2 regions of the Ancylobacter sp. VNQ12 genome follow, and region 1 is predicted to be linked to the other one. Evidence: riboswitches for the same ligand, from Rfam matches in the RefSeq annotation. Region 1 holds a riboswitch; the other holds the start of a gene.
The links. A riboswitch is a leader RNA that binds a small molecule or an ion and turns the genes downstream of it on or off. The one in region 1 is predicted to bind thiamine pyrophosphate.
Positions count from the first base shown of each region.

Region 2: linked by a shared signal. The riboswitch ahead of thiC (phosphomethylpyrimidine synthase ThiC) and the one ahead of thiO (glycine oxidase ThiO) in region 1 are both predicted to bind thiamine pyrophosphate.

Region 1 covers NZ_JBMSDU010000009.1:80,135-87,457, forward strand. The annotation lists gene ACO2RV_RS13900 (RBBP9/YdeN family alpha/beta hydrolase) at 1-281, shown strand, start outside; gene ACO2RV_RS13905 (hypothetical protein) at 319-528, opposite strand; gene ACO2RV_RS13910 (phosphatase PAP2 family protein) at 614-1,339, opposite strand; gene ACO2RV_RS13915 (MHYT domain-containing protein) at 1,690-4,005, shown strand; TPP riboswitch at 4,139-4,260, shown strand; gene thiO (glycine oxidase ThiO) at 4,302-5,306, shown strand; gene thiS (sulfur carrier protein ThiS) at 5,284-5,481, shown strand; gene ACO2RV_RS13930 (thiazole synthase) at 5,483-6,298, shown strand; gene ACO2RV_RS13935 (thiamine phosphate synthase) at 6,320-6,925, shown strand; gene ACO2RV_RS13940 (DUF2087 domain-containing protein) at 6,968-7,323, opposite strand, start outside.
Region 2 covers NZ_JBMSDU010000002.1:80,259-87,581, reverse strand. The annotation lists gene ACO2RV_RS03895 (D-TA family PLP-dependent enzyme) at 1-890, opposite strand, end outside; gene ACO2RV_RS03890 (transporter substrate-binding domain-containing protein) at 1,063-1,908, shown strand; gene ACO2RV_RS03885 (amino acid ABC transporter permease) at 1,981-2,643, shown strand; gene ACO2RV_RS03880 (amino acid ABC transporter permease) at 2,654-3,319, shown strand; gene ACO2RV_RS03875 (amino acid ABC transporter ATP-binding protein) at 3,333-4,103, shown strand; gene ACO2RV_RS03870 (RidA family protein) at 4,118-4,507, shown strand; gene ACO2RV_RS03865 (IclR family transcriptional regulator) at 4,581-5,432, shown strand; TPP riboswitch at 5,497-5,629, shown strand; gene thiC (phosphomethylpyrimidine synthase ThiC) at 5,724-7,323, shown strand, end outside.

The DNA of each region.
Region 1 (7,323 bases):
CCTTCCTTGCCGCACCGACCAATGTCGACGATCCCGACCCGTCCTTCGACGCGGTGCGCAATTTCGGACCGATGCCGCTGGAGGGCCTGCCGTTTCCCGCCTTGGTGGCGGCGAGCCGGGACGACCCGCGCGTGACCTTTGCGCAGGCGCGCAGCTTCGCCGAGGCCTGGGGCGCGGACTTCGCCGATGTCGGCGAACTCGGCCATATCGGCAGCACGGCCCGGCTCGGCATCTGGCCGGCCGGCCTGTTGCTGCTCGGCGGGCTGCTCGCGCGCATCTAGCGCGGGCAGCGTCGGGAGTTGGACCCGGACGGGAATCTCAGTGCTGGGCCAGAATCTTGACGAGAGCCTGCGCCACCTGCTTGGTCACGCGGCGGCGGTACTTGCGGTGGACGAGCTGGCCATTGTGGTAGACGTCCTGCTCGACATAGAGGTTGTCCCCGTCCCAGTGCAGGACGTTGTCGGACTCGGTCGTCTCGATCACTCCCATCTCGGCGATGAGGTGACCTTCGGGCGCGGTGGTGGACATGCGCTTCTCCTGGGCATGGCGGAAGCTCTGGCGGCTTCCTCGAATCTGAAGATACCGCGCCGGCGCGCGAACGCCATGGGCTGAATCAAGGTCCCTGCGCGGGCGTATCCTGCGTGGTCTCGATCCGGCCGCGCCGCTGCAGCCATAGCGCGACGATCCAGCAGATCAGCGCCCAGGCGCTGCCGGCGCACCAGCCCGCCAGCACGTCGGTGGGCCAGTGGACGCCGAGGTAGATGCGGCTTAGGCCGATCAGGAGGGTGAGGCCGGTGGCGACGGCGAGCACATAGGCCTTCAGCCGGCGCCGGCTCTCCGTGCGCACGATGATGGCGCCCAGCGTGAGGTAGGTCACCGCCGCCCCCATGGCATGGCCGGAGGGGAAGCTGAGCGTGTGGACATCGACGAGGTGAGCCACCAGATCGGGGCGCGGCCGGTCGAAGCCGAGCTTGAGGAGATAGCTCAGCGCCCCGCCGCCCGCGGTGGCCGCAAGCAGGAACAGCGCGGCGGCGCGCTTGCCGTCGGTGATCAGGAAGCCGACGACGATGGCGGTGATGAGCGCGAGAACGGTGGTGCTGCCGAGCGAGGTGAGATCGCGCATGACGATCTCCAGCCAGGCCGGTCCGATCGGATCGGCGGTATCGCCGGGCGTGCGGAAGGCGAGCAGGATCGCCTCGTCGAAGCCGTGCGCATCGCCCTCCACCACTTCTTCGGCGATGAGAGCGAAGGCGAACAGGCCGGCAGCGGCGCCGGCGAGGGCACTGAGGATGCCGAACTCGGCGGCGACCCAGCTCGGCAGGAATGTGCGTGCCTTCACGTCGTCTCCCGAACCTCGTTTTCCGGCCGTGCGGCATAGCGGAGGTCGGCCGGCATATGCAATCGGGAACCGAAATGCCTGCCTCGGTGTTCCCTCTCCCGAAACGCAACGGAGACGATCATGCTGAAAGGTGGGTTCCTATGGCTGCTGGGCATTCCGCTGCCCATCATTATCGTGCTCTGGTTGCTCGGCTATCTCAATTGAATGTCATTGACCGGCAGCACAAATCCGGTTGCCGAAGGGGCAGGTGTGTGATCATCGGTTGAGATGTCTCGTCCGGGTCGGTGCCGCCGCGGCGCGTGCGCGCGGCGGGATTCGGAGGGCAGTGGGGGAAGCCTGTGCAGTTGGCTGTGGATGTCGTCGGATCCCATGACTGGGGGCTTGTCGCGCTCTCGGTGATGCTGGCGATTGCGGCCTCGTTCACGGCGCTGGATCTTGCCGGACGGGTTCCGCAATATTCGGGTCGCACGCGGGCCGGCTGGCTCGCGACGGCGGCCTTCGTGCTGGGCGGCGGCATCTGGGCGATGCATTTCGTCGCCATGCTGGCGCTGCATGTCGGCATGCCGGTCTCCTACGATCTCGGCCTCACGGTGCTTTCGCTGGTGATCGCCGTCGCGGCGACGGGTGCGGCGCTGGGCCCTGCCAGCCGACGCGGCATCACCCCCGCCGGACTCGCGGCGGCGGGCGTGTTCATGGGCCTTGCCATCGTCGGCATGCACTACACCGGCATGATGGCGATGCGGGTGCCGGGCACCATCGTCTACGACCCGCTCTATGCCGGCGCGGCAGTGGTGCTGGCGGTCGGCGCTTCCACCGTCGCGCTGTGGCTCGCCTTCCGCACCAGCAGTTTCCGGCAGCGCCTCGGCGGCGCGCTGGCGATGGGCCTCGGCATTGCCGGCATGCATTATATCGCCATGGCCGGCGTGACCTTCTCGGGGATCGACGCCGTGCCGATGGCGCATGGCGGGTCGGCAAGCGGCACGATGGACAATGTCCATCTCGTCATCGCCGTGTCGGCGGCCAGCTTCGCCATCTTCGCCGCCGCGCTGCTGGCGGCGATCTACGACCGGCGGCTCAATCTGCTCACCGACCGCGAAACGGCGATCTGGCGCGAGAGCGAGGAGCGCTTTCGCACGCTCTATCGCCGCACGCCGCTGCCGCTGCATTCGCTCGGCGCCAACGGGCGAATCGAGCAGGTGAGCGACCGCTGGCTCGATCTGCTCGGCTATTCGCGCGAGGAGGTCATCGGTCGGCTGCTCACCGATTTCATGACGCCCGAATCGGCGCGCCAACGCAATGAGGAAGACTGGCCCCGACTGATCGGGACGGGCGAACTGCGCGAGGCCGAATATCGGCTTGTCGCGAAGGATGGGCGCGTTTTCGACTGCGTGCTGTCGGCGGTGGCGGAGAAGGATGCGGAAGGCCAGCTGACCAAGACGCTGTGCGGGCTGATCGACGTCACCGCCCGCCGCCGCGCCGAGGATGCGCTGCGCCAGGCGCAGAAGCTGGAGGCGGTCGGCCAGCTCACCGGCGGCATCGCTCACGACTTCAACAATCTGCTCGCCGTGGTGATGGGCAATCTGGAGCTGGTGCGCAAGCGTGCGCCGAACGATCAGCGCCTGCTGACGCTGATCGACAACACCATGCAGGCGGCCCAGCGCGGGGCGGCGCTGACGCAGCGCATGCTGGCCTTTGCGCGTCGACAGGATCTGCGTCCCGAGCCGGTCGCGGTGCCGGACCTCGTGCTCGGCATGGCGGAACTGCTGCGCCGCTCGATCGGTCCCAGCGTGCGCATCGAGACGCGCTTCCCGCTCGGCCTGCCGCTCGCCCGCGTCGACGCCAACCAGCTGGAGCTGGCTTTGCTCAATCTCGCGGTCAATGCCCGTGACGCCATGCCGGATGGCGGGGCGATCATCATCGCTGCGCGCGAAGAGATCATCCCCGAGCGCGAGGGCGAGGGCGAACCGGGCGCGCTGAAGCCGGGTCGTTATTTCTGCCTCGCCGTCTCCGACACCGGCGCGGGGATGGACGAGGAGACGCTCGCCCATGCCGCCGAGCCGTTCTTCACCACCAAGGGGGTCGGCAAGGGCACCGGGCTCGGCCTCGCCATGGTGCATGGCCTCGCGGCGCAGTCCGGCGGCCGGCTGGTGCTGGCCAGCGAGCCCGGCAGGGGCACGACGGCCACCATCTATCTGCCGATCGTCGAGACGTCCGCCGCCGACAGGGCGAAGCGCGAAGCCGAGCTCGTCGCCGAAGAGGCGGAGCCGCCGCTGCCGGCGGGCGTGGCGAGGGTGCTCGTCGTCGACGACGATCCGCTGGTGCTGTCGGCCACGGCGGCGATGCTGGAGGATATCGGCTTCGTCGTCTCAGAGGCCGCGTCGGGCCGCGAGGCGCTCGCCATGCTGAACAACGGGCTGACGGTCGATGTTGTCCTCACTGATCAAGCCATGCCGGGGATGACAGGCGTGCAGCTGGCCGCCGCGATCGGCGAGCACTGGCCGACCCTGCCGGTCGTGCTGGGCACCGGCTATGCCGAACTGCCACCCGATGCCCGCGCCGGCATGCCCCGGCTCGGCAAACCGTTCAGCCGGGAAAGCCTGCGCCGGGCGGTCATCGACGCGACCCGCCCGGACAATGTCGTGTCGCTGTCGTCGCGCGCCCGCTAGGGCGTGTCCCCGGCTTTTGCACCCGCGCGCGTATTCCTCCCGATTCAGGTGTTCTCCCTGATCGCAAAGGGCTCGCGGGCGTGCATATTGTCGACGACGCTACCGTGACATTCCCTTTCCGAGTGATTATATCCAAACCGTCCAGGGGAGCCTCGTCAGGAGGCTGAGAGGCCATCATCGCGCTTTGGCGCGGCATGGCGACCCTTCGAACCTGATCCAGTTGAGACTGGCGGAGGGAGGAGTTGAAGATGTCCCCGCAGACCCACCTGAACGATGAAGCCCCGGTTGCCAACGCGATGCGCGTGCGCATCGTCGGCGGCGGTGTTGCCGGCCTGACCTGTGCCCACGCCTTCGCCGAGCGCGGCGCGCAGGTGACGCTCATCGAGCGCAAGACGGCCACCGGGCAAGGCTGCTCCTGGTATGCCGGCGGCATGCTGGCGCCCTGGTGCGAGCGCGAGAGCGCCGAGCCGATCATCGCCGAGCTGGGCTTCGAATCGCTGGATTATTGGCGCCGCGCGGTGCCGGATGTGCCCAATGAGGGCAGCCTCGTGCTGGCCCCGCCGCGCGACCTGCCGGACCTCAAGCGCTTCTCGCGCCGGACGCAGGGCTATGAGTGGGTCGACGGCGCCGGCATCGCCGCGCTGGAGCCGGATCTGGAAGGGCGCTTCGACCAGGGCCTGTTCTTTCCCACCGAAGCGCATCTGGAGCCGCGCAAGGCGCTCGCCGCGCTGACGCGCAAGCTGGTCGACGAGCATCAGGTGACCATCCGCTACGAGGCCGACGGCTTCGACGAAGGCGAGACGCCGGCCGATGTCGTGGTCGACTGCCGTGGCCTTGCCGCCCGCGACGTGCTGGCGGACCTGCGCGGCGTGAAGGGCGAGATGCTGGTGCTCTACTCCACGGAGATTTCGCTCAAGCGCCCGGTGCGCATGCTGCATCCGCGCATCCCGGTCTACATCGTGCCGCGCGGCGACGGGCATTTCATGATCGGCGCCACCTCGATCGAGAATGACGAGCGCGGCCGGGTGACGGGCCGCTCCATGCTGGAGCTGCTGTCGGCCACCTATGCGCTGCACCCCGCCTTCGGCGAGGCGGAGATCGTCGAGATCGGCGCCGATGTGCGCCCGGCCTATCCCGACAACATTCCGCGCCTGCGCCGGCGCGGCAACACGATCTATGTGAACGGGCTCTACCGCCACGGTTTCCTCGCCGCGCCCGCGCTGGCACGGCGTGCGGCGGCGCTCGCTTTCGACGGGACATATTTCCCGGAGGTGATGGATGAAGATCGTCGTGAATGGTGAGCCGGCCGATACGCGCTCCGGCACGCTGAAGGACCTGCTGGCCGAACTGGGCCTGGGCGACGCCACCGTCGCCACCGCGCTCAACGGCGCGATGGTCCGCGCGGCCAGGCGCGAGGCGACGCCGATCGACGAGGGCGACCGGGTGGAAATCCTCGCCCCGATGCAGGGAGGCTGAGATGGATGCGATGACCAGTGCGGCCGGCACATTCGCCGATCCGGTTGAGTTCTACGGCACAAGGGTGGCGTCGCGTCTGCTGCTCGGCACGGCGCAATATCCTTCGCCGGCGATCCTGTCGGAGGCGATCCGCGCCTCGGGGGCGGAGATCGTCACGGTCTCGCTGCGGCGCGAATCCGGTGCCGCGAAAGCGGGCCAGAGCTTCTGGCAGATCATCCGCGACCTCGGCGTGAAGGTGCTGCCCAACACCGCCGGCTGCAAGACGGTGAAGGAAGCCGTCACCACCGCCGAGATGGCGCGCGAGCTGTTCGGCACCAACTGGGTGAAGCTGGAGGTGATCGGCGAGGACGACACGCTGCAGCCGGACGTGTTCGGTCTCGTCGAGGCGGCGCGCCTCCTCGCGCGCGACGGCTTCCAGGTGTTTCCCTACACCACCGAGGACCTTGTGGTGGCCGAGAAGCTGATCTCGGCCGGCTGCGAGGTGCTGATGCCGTGGGGCGCGCCGATCGGCTCCGGGCGCGGGCTCAACAACCCCTATGGCCTGCGTTCGCTGCGGGCGCATTTCCCCGGCATCCCGCTGGTCGTCGATGCCGGCGTCGGCGTGCCCTCGCATGCGGCGGCGGCGATGGAAATGGGCTATGACGCGGTGCTGCTCAATACCGCCGTCGCCAAGGCGGGCGACCCCGTGCGCATGGCGCGTGCCTTCGCCCGTGCCATTGAGGCCGGCCGCGAGGCGCTGCTCGCCGACCCGATGGACGTGCGCGACATGGCCGCCCCCTCGACGCCGGTGATGGGGCGCGCGGTGTTGGGCGAATGACGTCTTCTTGTGAGTGACCCGATGAAGCTCGATCCGTTCTACCTCATCGTCGACCGCGCTTCCTGGCTGCCGCGCCTGCTGCCGCAGGGGGTGAAGCTGGTGCAATTGCGCGCCAAGGACATTGACGAGGCCGAGCTCCGGCGCGAGATCGCGACCGCGCGCGATGTGTGCACCCGTTATGGCGCGCAGCTCATCATCAACGACTATTGGCGCCTCGCCATCGAGCTGGGCTGCGATTTCGTGCATCTCGGCCAGGAGGACCTTGCCGATGCCGATCTCGAGGCGATCCGCCGCGCCGGCGTGAAGCTCGGAATCAGCACGCATGACGAGGCGGAGCTGGAAATCGCGCTGATGGCGCGGCCGGATTATGTGGCGCTGGGGCCGGTCTATCCCACCATCCTCAAGAAGATGCGCTGGGCGCCGCAGGGGCTGGAGCGGGTCACCCAGTGGAAGAAGCGCATCGGCGACCTGCCGCTGGTCGGCATTGGCGGCCTCACCATCGAGCGCGCGCCGGGCGTGCTGCGTGCCGGGGCGGACAGCGTGGCGGTCGTCACCGACGTGCTGCTCAACACCGATCCCGAGGCGCGCGCCCGCGAATGGGTGCTGGCGACGCGCGAGACGGTGTGATGTGCCGGCGCTGCGCGAGGCGCCGGGCCGGCACATCATCCGCTAGCTAGGTGTCGCGGTCGTCTTCGCCTTGCCTCGCAGCAGGGCGAGAAGGACGCCCAGTTCCGGCGGCGGGGCCTGCTCGACGCGGGAATATTCGCGCCCGTCCGGCGTGCGGCGGAACAGGCCGAGTTCGACCAGTTCCCGGCGCAGCAGCGCGTGGTCGCCGAAGCCGTGGTGAAGGTTCAGCAGCTCGTTCATCCGTCGCTCCGGGAAGGTCTCGGCGGCCGGCAGGCGCGACCACAGCACCCACAGGCACAGTACCTGCTGGTTGCGTTTCTTCGGCCAGCGCGTGAGGCCGCCCTCGACATCGAACAGCCGCAGCGCCTTCTCGCAGCGCGCGTGATCGGCCGGCGCGG
Region 2 (7,323 bases), on a different contig from region 1:
GCGATGTCGGGCCGGCCCAGCACATGGCCATAGCCTGTGAGGCCGAGCAGGTCGGAGGTCAGCGTCTTCGACCCCGCATCGACGATGGCGCGGTCCGGCGCCGGCACCGAAACCACGGTGGCGAGCACGGTGAGGGCGCAGTCCTCCCAGCCGCACACCCCGCGTTCGACCAGCGAGCGGTCATTATAGACATAGGTGCCGGGCCGATACTCCGTGGTCACCGGGGCCTCGGCCGCGTGCATCATGGACGGGGTGCCGCCGGAGGTGACGACCGGTACGAGAATGCCGCTCGCCTCGATCAATGCCTTCGCCGTCGTCATGAAGGTTTCGACCGCCGCGGCCGCGCCGACCGGCGGATAGGTCATCAGCCCGCCGAAGACGAGGCCGGGCGCGGTGGCGATGGTGCGGGCGAGGGCTGCGGCCTCCTCGGGGCTTGCGACGCCGCAGCGCCGGGCGCCGGTGTCGCATTCGACGAGCACGGCAAGCGGCCGGGGCGCGGCGGCAAAGGTGGCGGAAAGCCCGGCCACCACCGCCTCGCTGTCGGCGACCACCGAGAGATCGACCTTGCGCGCCAGTGCGGCGAGGCGGGCCAGCTTGCCGGCGCCGACGATATTATAGGTGATCAGCACGTCGCGGATCTCCGGCGCGCCGGCGACCATCGCCTCGGCCTCCGAGACTTTCTGGCAGGTGATGCCGATCGCGCCGGCGGCCAGCTGCATCTGCGCGATGGCCGGCAATTTGTGGGTCTTGATGTGCGGGCGGACCTTCAGCCCATGCGCGTCCGCATAGTGCTGGAAGCGGGCGATGTTGCGCCGGACCACCGGAAGATCGATCAGCACCGCCGGCGTTTCGGGCAGGGCGGGCGAAGGGTTTTCGGGCGTCGCGCTCATGCAGATCCTCGTCAGGCTGCGGCCGGCCCATGTCGTGCAGCAGAGCCTGCGCCGTCCGCTCCATCTTTCGTCTTGACAAGCTATGAGGCAGCTGTGTGAATAGGTCAATCCAGTAATTCGGACTCATATCCAATATATTGGACAATGCAAAATGCAACCATGGGGAACTGGCATGAGCGCGACTCTTCGCGCCGGCGTCATCGCGCTGGCATCGTCTCTTCTTCTGTCCGGCGCGGCTCTCGCGCAGGATGCCGGCAGCACGCTCGACAAGGTGCTGGCGCGTGGCCATCTCGTCATGGGGACGGGCTCGACCAACGCCCCCTGGCACTTCAAGGGTGCCGACGACACGTTGCAGGGCTTCGATGTCGACATGGGCCACATCATCGCCAAGGCTCTGTTCAACGATCCGAGCAAGGTCGAGTACGTCAACCAGTCCTCCGACGCCCGCATTCCCAACATCACCACCGGCAAGGTGGACATCACCTGCCAGTTCATGACGGTGACCGGCGCGCGCGCCCAGCAGGTGGCCTTCACCATTCCCTATTACCGTGAAGGCGTCGGCCTGATGATGAAGGCGGGCGGGCCCTACAAGGATTACGACGCGCTCAAGGCCGCCGGCTCCAAGGTCACCGTCGCGGTGCTGCAGAATGTCTATGCCGAGGACATGGTGCATGCGGCGCTGCCGCAGGCGAAGGTCGACCAGTACGACGCGCAGGACCTGATCTATCAGGCGCTGAACTCGGGCCGTGCCGACGCGGTTGCCACCGACCAGTCCTCGATCGGCTGGTTCATGACGCAGAATCCGGACCGTTACATCGATGCCGGCTATGGCTGGGGGCCGCAGACCTATGCCTGCGCGGTGAAGCGCGGCGACCAGGACTGGCTCAACTTCGTCAACACCGCCCTGCACGAGGCGATGACCGGCGTCGAGTTCGATACCTACGCCAAGTCCTTCAAGACCTGGTTCGGCAAGACCCTGCCGCCGCCGCAGATCGGCTTCCCCGTCGAGTTCAAGTGATACGCTGCTAGCGACTGGGCGCGCGCGGCCTGCCGGCGGCGCGCGTCCCCTGCCATCTCCTGGGAATCCGTAATGGGCTACACGCTCAATTTCGCCGCGGTCTGGCGCAGTTTCGACCTGCTGCTCGGCGGGCTGCTGCTCAGTCTCGAACTGGCGGCGATGGCGCTGGCGATCGGCGCGGTCATCGGCCTTGCCGTCGCCTTCGCGCTGGCGGGAGGGCCGGGCTGGCTGCGCCGGCCGGCGGCGCTCTATGTGACGGTGATCCGCAATCTGCCGATCCTGGTGCTGATCCTGTTCACCTATTTCGCGCTGCCTCAGCTCGGCCTGCGGATCGACAAGATCCAGAGCTTCGTGCTGACGCTGGCGGTCTATTCCGGTGCCTATCTCGCCGAGGTGTTTCGCGCGGGGCTGATCTCGGTGCCGCGCGGGGTGAAGGAGGCCGGGCTCGCCATCGGTCTGACGCCGATGCAGATCCGCACCTCGCTGGTCATCCCGCTGATGCTGCGCAACGTGCTGCCCTCGCTGTCCTCGACGCTGATCTCGCTGTTCAAGGACACCTCGCTCGCCGCCGCCATCGCGGTGCCGGAACTCACCTTCGCGGCGCGCAAGATCAATGTGGAGAGCTTCCGCGTGATCGAGGTGTGGATGGTCACCTCCGCGCTCTATGTCGCGACCTGCGCCGTGCTCGCCGCGCTTCTGCGCTTCGTCGAGCGCCGTCTGGCGATTCCCAAGTGAGGATGGAGCGATGAACGATCTGATGCTCTTCCTCAACGAGATCTGGATCGCGCGCCTTCCCCTGCTCAAGGGGCTGGGCGTGACGATGTCGATCTCGCTGCTGGCCATTCTCGCCGGCTCGCTGCTGGGCGTCGGCGTGGCGCTCGGCCTGGTCTATGGTCATCGGGTGCTGCGGGCGCTGATCCGCGTCTATGTCGACATCGTGCGCGGCACGCCGGTGCTCGTGCTGGTGCTGGCGAGCTACTACATCTTCTCCACCGTCGGGCTCGATCTCGGCCCGTTCCAGGCCGGCGTGCTGGCGCTGGCGGTGTTCTGCTCCTCGCATATCGGCGAGATCGTGCGCGGCGCGCTGCAGGCGATTCCCGTCGGTCAGAGCGAGGCGGCGAAGGCGATCGGGCTCACCTTCGGCCAGACCTTCACCTCGGTGTTGTGGCCGCAGGCGCTGCGGCAGATCCTGCCGACCTGGGTGAACACCGCCGCCGAGATGGTGAAGGCCTCGACGCTGCTCTCGGTCATCGGCGTGGCGGAGCTGCTGCTGCGCACGCAGGAGATCATCTCGCGCAACTTCATGAGCCTCGAATTCTATTTCTTCGCCGGCTTTCTCTACTTCCTGATCAATTTCGGCATCGAGCGGCTCGGCAAGTTCGTCGAGCGCAAGACCGCCGTGCCGTCCTGAAGGCGCTATTCCCATGACCAAGCCGCTTCTCGAAATACAGGGCCTGCGCAAGCAGTACGGCGCCGTCGAGGTGCTGAAGGGCGTCGACTGCACCATGCAGCAGGGCGAGGTGATCTCGATCATCGGCTCCTCCGGCTCCGGCAAGACCACCATGCTCCGCTGCATCAACATGCTCGAGGAGTTCCAGGGCGGGCGCATCCTCATCGATGGCGAGGCCATCGGCTATGAGGACGCCGCTGGCGGGCGGCGCCGCAAGAGCGAGAGGGAGATCGCCCGCCAGCGCGCGCTCACCGGCATGGCCTTCCAGCAGTTCAACCTGTTTCCGCATATGAGCGCGGCGCAGAACGTGATGCTCGGCCTGGTCAAGGTGAAGAAGATGAGCCGCGACGAGGCCCGCGCGCTGGCCGAGAGCTGGCTCGGCCGTGTCGGGCTGGCGGGGCGCGCCGACCATTATCCCGGCCAGCTCTCCGGCGGCCAGCAGCAGCGCGTCGCCATCGCCCGCGCCATCGCGATGAACCCCCGTCTCATGCTGTTCGACGAGGTGACCTCGGCGCTCGACCCTGAATTGGTGGGCGAGGTGCTGCAGGTGATCAAGGCGCTGGCCGGCGAGGGCATGAGCATGCTGCTCGTGACCCATGAGATGCGCTTTGCCTATGAGGTCTCCAGCCGCGTCATCTTCATGAACAAGGGGGTGATCGGGGAAGAGGGCGATCCGAAGGAGATGTTCGTGCGGCCGAAGACCGAACGTTTGGCCGACTTCCTCAAATCCTCGAGTTTCCAGTAGAAAAGCAGGTACGCATGACCATTATCCGTTACGGCGCTGGCGAAGTCGGCGCAGGCGGCCAGAAGCTGCCCTTCGCCCGTGCCACGCAGGCCAATGGCTGGCTCTATGTCTCCGGCCAGGTGGCGATGGAGAAGGGCGAGATCGTCCGCGGCGGCATCGTCGCGGAAAGCCGCAAGGCCATCGAGAACATGATCGCCATCCTTCACGAAGCCGGCTATGGGGTTGAGGACATCGTACGCTGCGGCGTGTGGCTCGACGACCCGCGCGACTTCTGGAGTTTCAACGGCGTCTATGCCGAATATTTCACGGAGAACCCGCCGGCCCGCGCTTGCGTCCAGTCCCGCATGATGGTCGATTGCAAGGTGGAAATCGATTGCGTCGCCTTCCGCGCGGACAAGATGTGATGCCGGCCGCCGTCCCGCCCAAGGCCGTACGGGCGAACTGGGCGATGCGGCCCGCATGACCAGGGATGTGACGATGAAGGGTGAGGAGTCGGTGACGCAGGACGGGGCGGCCAAGGACGGCGCCAAGCGCAGCCGCGGGCTCGACCGCGCCTTCGAGATACTCGAATTCCTGCGCACCCGTCGCCAGCCCATGCGCCCGAACGAGATCGCCGCAGAGATGGGCGGCCCCCGCTCCTCCGTCTATGAACTCGTCAACCTGCTGCTGCGCCACGGCATGCTGGAATATTCCGGCGGGGAGGGGCGCGTCTTCCTCGGTCGCCGGCTTTATTTCCTCGGCATGGCCTATTCCGCGCAGTTCGACCTGATGCGCGAGAGCGCCGCGCTGCTGCAGCGCCTTGCCGAGGAGACACGCGAAACCTCGCAGATGTGCATGCTCGACGGCAACAAATACACCGTCGCCATGATGCGCGAGGGGCTGCGCTCGTTCCGCATTTCCTCCGATGTCGGCGAGATCGTGCCGATCCCGTGGACCGCCTCGGGGCGTCTGCTGGTCGGCCATATGAGCGACGAGGAAATCCTCGCCCTCATTCCGCCCGAGGATTTCGTGCTGCCGAACGGCCGGCTGTTGGAACCGGCGCAGTTCATCGCCGAGGCGCGCCGCGCCACGGCCGACGGCTTCTTCACCTTCAACAGCGCGGTGGAGAACTTCACCTATTGCTTCGCGGTGCCGGTGCATCAGGCCGATGGCGCCTGCATCGCCACGCTGTGCCTTGTCACCCCGCGCGAGGACGGGCTGCGCAACCGGGACGTCTATCTCGATCGCCTCCTCGCCGCGGCGGGCGAACTCTCCGAGCAGCTCGGCTATCTGCCCGGCAGTGGCACGGTCCGCTCCGACCGGCTGCGCCCCGGCAGCGCGCGGCCCTGAGCGGCAGGGCGGGGCAGGGTTCCCCGCCCGCCTTGACATGAATCAATCTTCTGCCCAGGCTTCGCGCATTCACCAGGGGAGTCCCGGCAAGGGGCTGAGATACTGCTGGTGCGGCCCTTACCGGCCGTCCACGGCGCAGTGACCCGTTGAACCTGATCCAGTTCATACTGGCGTAGGGACGGTGCGGATGCGTCGCGGCGAGCGCGGCCGATTCCCCCTGTTGCGGGGGAATCTCCCTTATCCTTCCTGTCAGAGCTGGGTCTCCATGCTGTTTGCGAGGAGCCTCGACCCATGACGATCCTTCCGACGACGAATACCCCGACGCCGATTGTCACCACCGGCCCGCTGCCGGCCTCCACCAAGGTGTTCAAGCCCGGCACGCTGCACCCCGATATCCGTGTGCCGATGCGCGAGATCGCCGTGCATCCCAGCGCCGGCGAGCCGCCGGTGACGGTGTATGACGCCTCCGGCCCCTATACCGACCCCACGGCCCGCGTCGCCATCGAGGCGGGCCTGCCGCGCCTGCGCGCATCATGGATCGCGGCGCGCGGCGATGTCGCCGCCTATGACGGGCGGCATGTGAAGCCGGAGGACAACGGCTTTGCCGCCGGGGAGCGGGCGACGCCGGAATTTCCGGTGCGCCATCGGCCCTTGAAGGCGGCCGGCGGGCGGGCGGTGACGCAGCTCGCCTATGCCCGCGCCGGGATCATCACGCCGGAGATGGAGTTCGTCGCGATCCGCGAGAATCTCGGCCGCGAGCAGATGCGCGCGGCAGCGGCGCGGGATGGCGAGAGCTTCGGCGCGGCGATTCCCGATTTCGTCACGCCGGAATTCGTGCGCGAGGAGGTGGCGCGCGGGCGCGCGATCATCCCCGCCAACATCAACCATCCGGAAGCCGAGCCGATGGCGATCGGCCGCAACTTCCTCGTCAAGATCAACGCCAATATCGGCAATTCCGCCGTCACCTCCTCCATGGCCGAGGAGGTGGAGAAGATGGTGTGGGCGATCCGCTGGGGCGCCGACACGGTGATGGACCTCTCCACCGGGCGCAACATCCACAACATCCGCGACTGGATCTTGCGCAACGCGCCGGTGCCGATCGGCACCGTGCCGCTCTACCAGGCGCTGGAGAAGGTCGGCGGCATCGCCGAGGATCTCACCTGGGAAGTGTTTCGCGACACGCTGATCGAGCAGGCCGAGCAGGGCGTGGACTATTTCACCATCCATGCCGGCGTGCGGCTCGCCTACATCCCGCTCACCGTCGACCGGGTGACCGGCATCGTCTCGCGCGGCGGCTCGATCATGGCGAAGTGGTGCCTTGCCCATCACCGCGAGAGCTTCCTCTATGAGCATTTCGCGGAGATCTGCGACATCTGCCGCGCCTATGACGTCTCGTTCTCGCTCGGCGACGGGCTGCGCCCCGGCTCCATCGCCGATGCCAATGACGCCGCGCAGTTCGCCGAGCTGGGGACGCTGGGCGAACTCACCCGGATCGCCTGGGCCAGGGATTGCCAGGTGATGATCGAGGGGCCCGGCCATGTGCCGATGCACAAGATCAAGGCCAACATGGACAAGCAGCTTAGCGTCTGCGGCGAGGCGCCGTTCTACACGCTCGGGCCGCTGACCACCGACATAGCGCCGGGCTATGACCACATCACCTCCGGCATCGGCGCGGCGATGATCGGCTGGTTCGGTACGGCGATGCTCTGCTACGTCACGCCGAAGGAGCATCTGGGCCTGCCGGACCGCGACGACGTGAAAGTGGGCGTCATCACCTACAAGATCGCCGCCCATGCCGCCGATCTCGCCAAGGGCCACCCCGCCGCGCGCCTGCGTGACGACGCGCTGTCCCGCGCGCGCTTCGAGTTCCGCTGGGAGGACCAGTTCAACC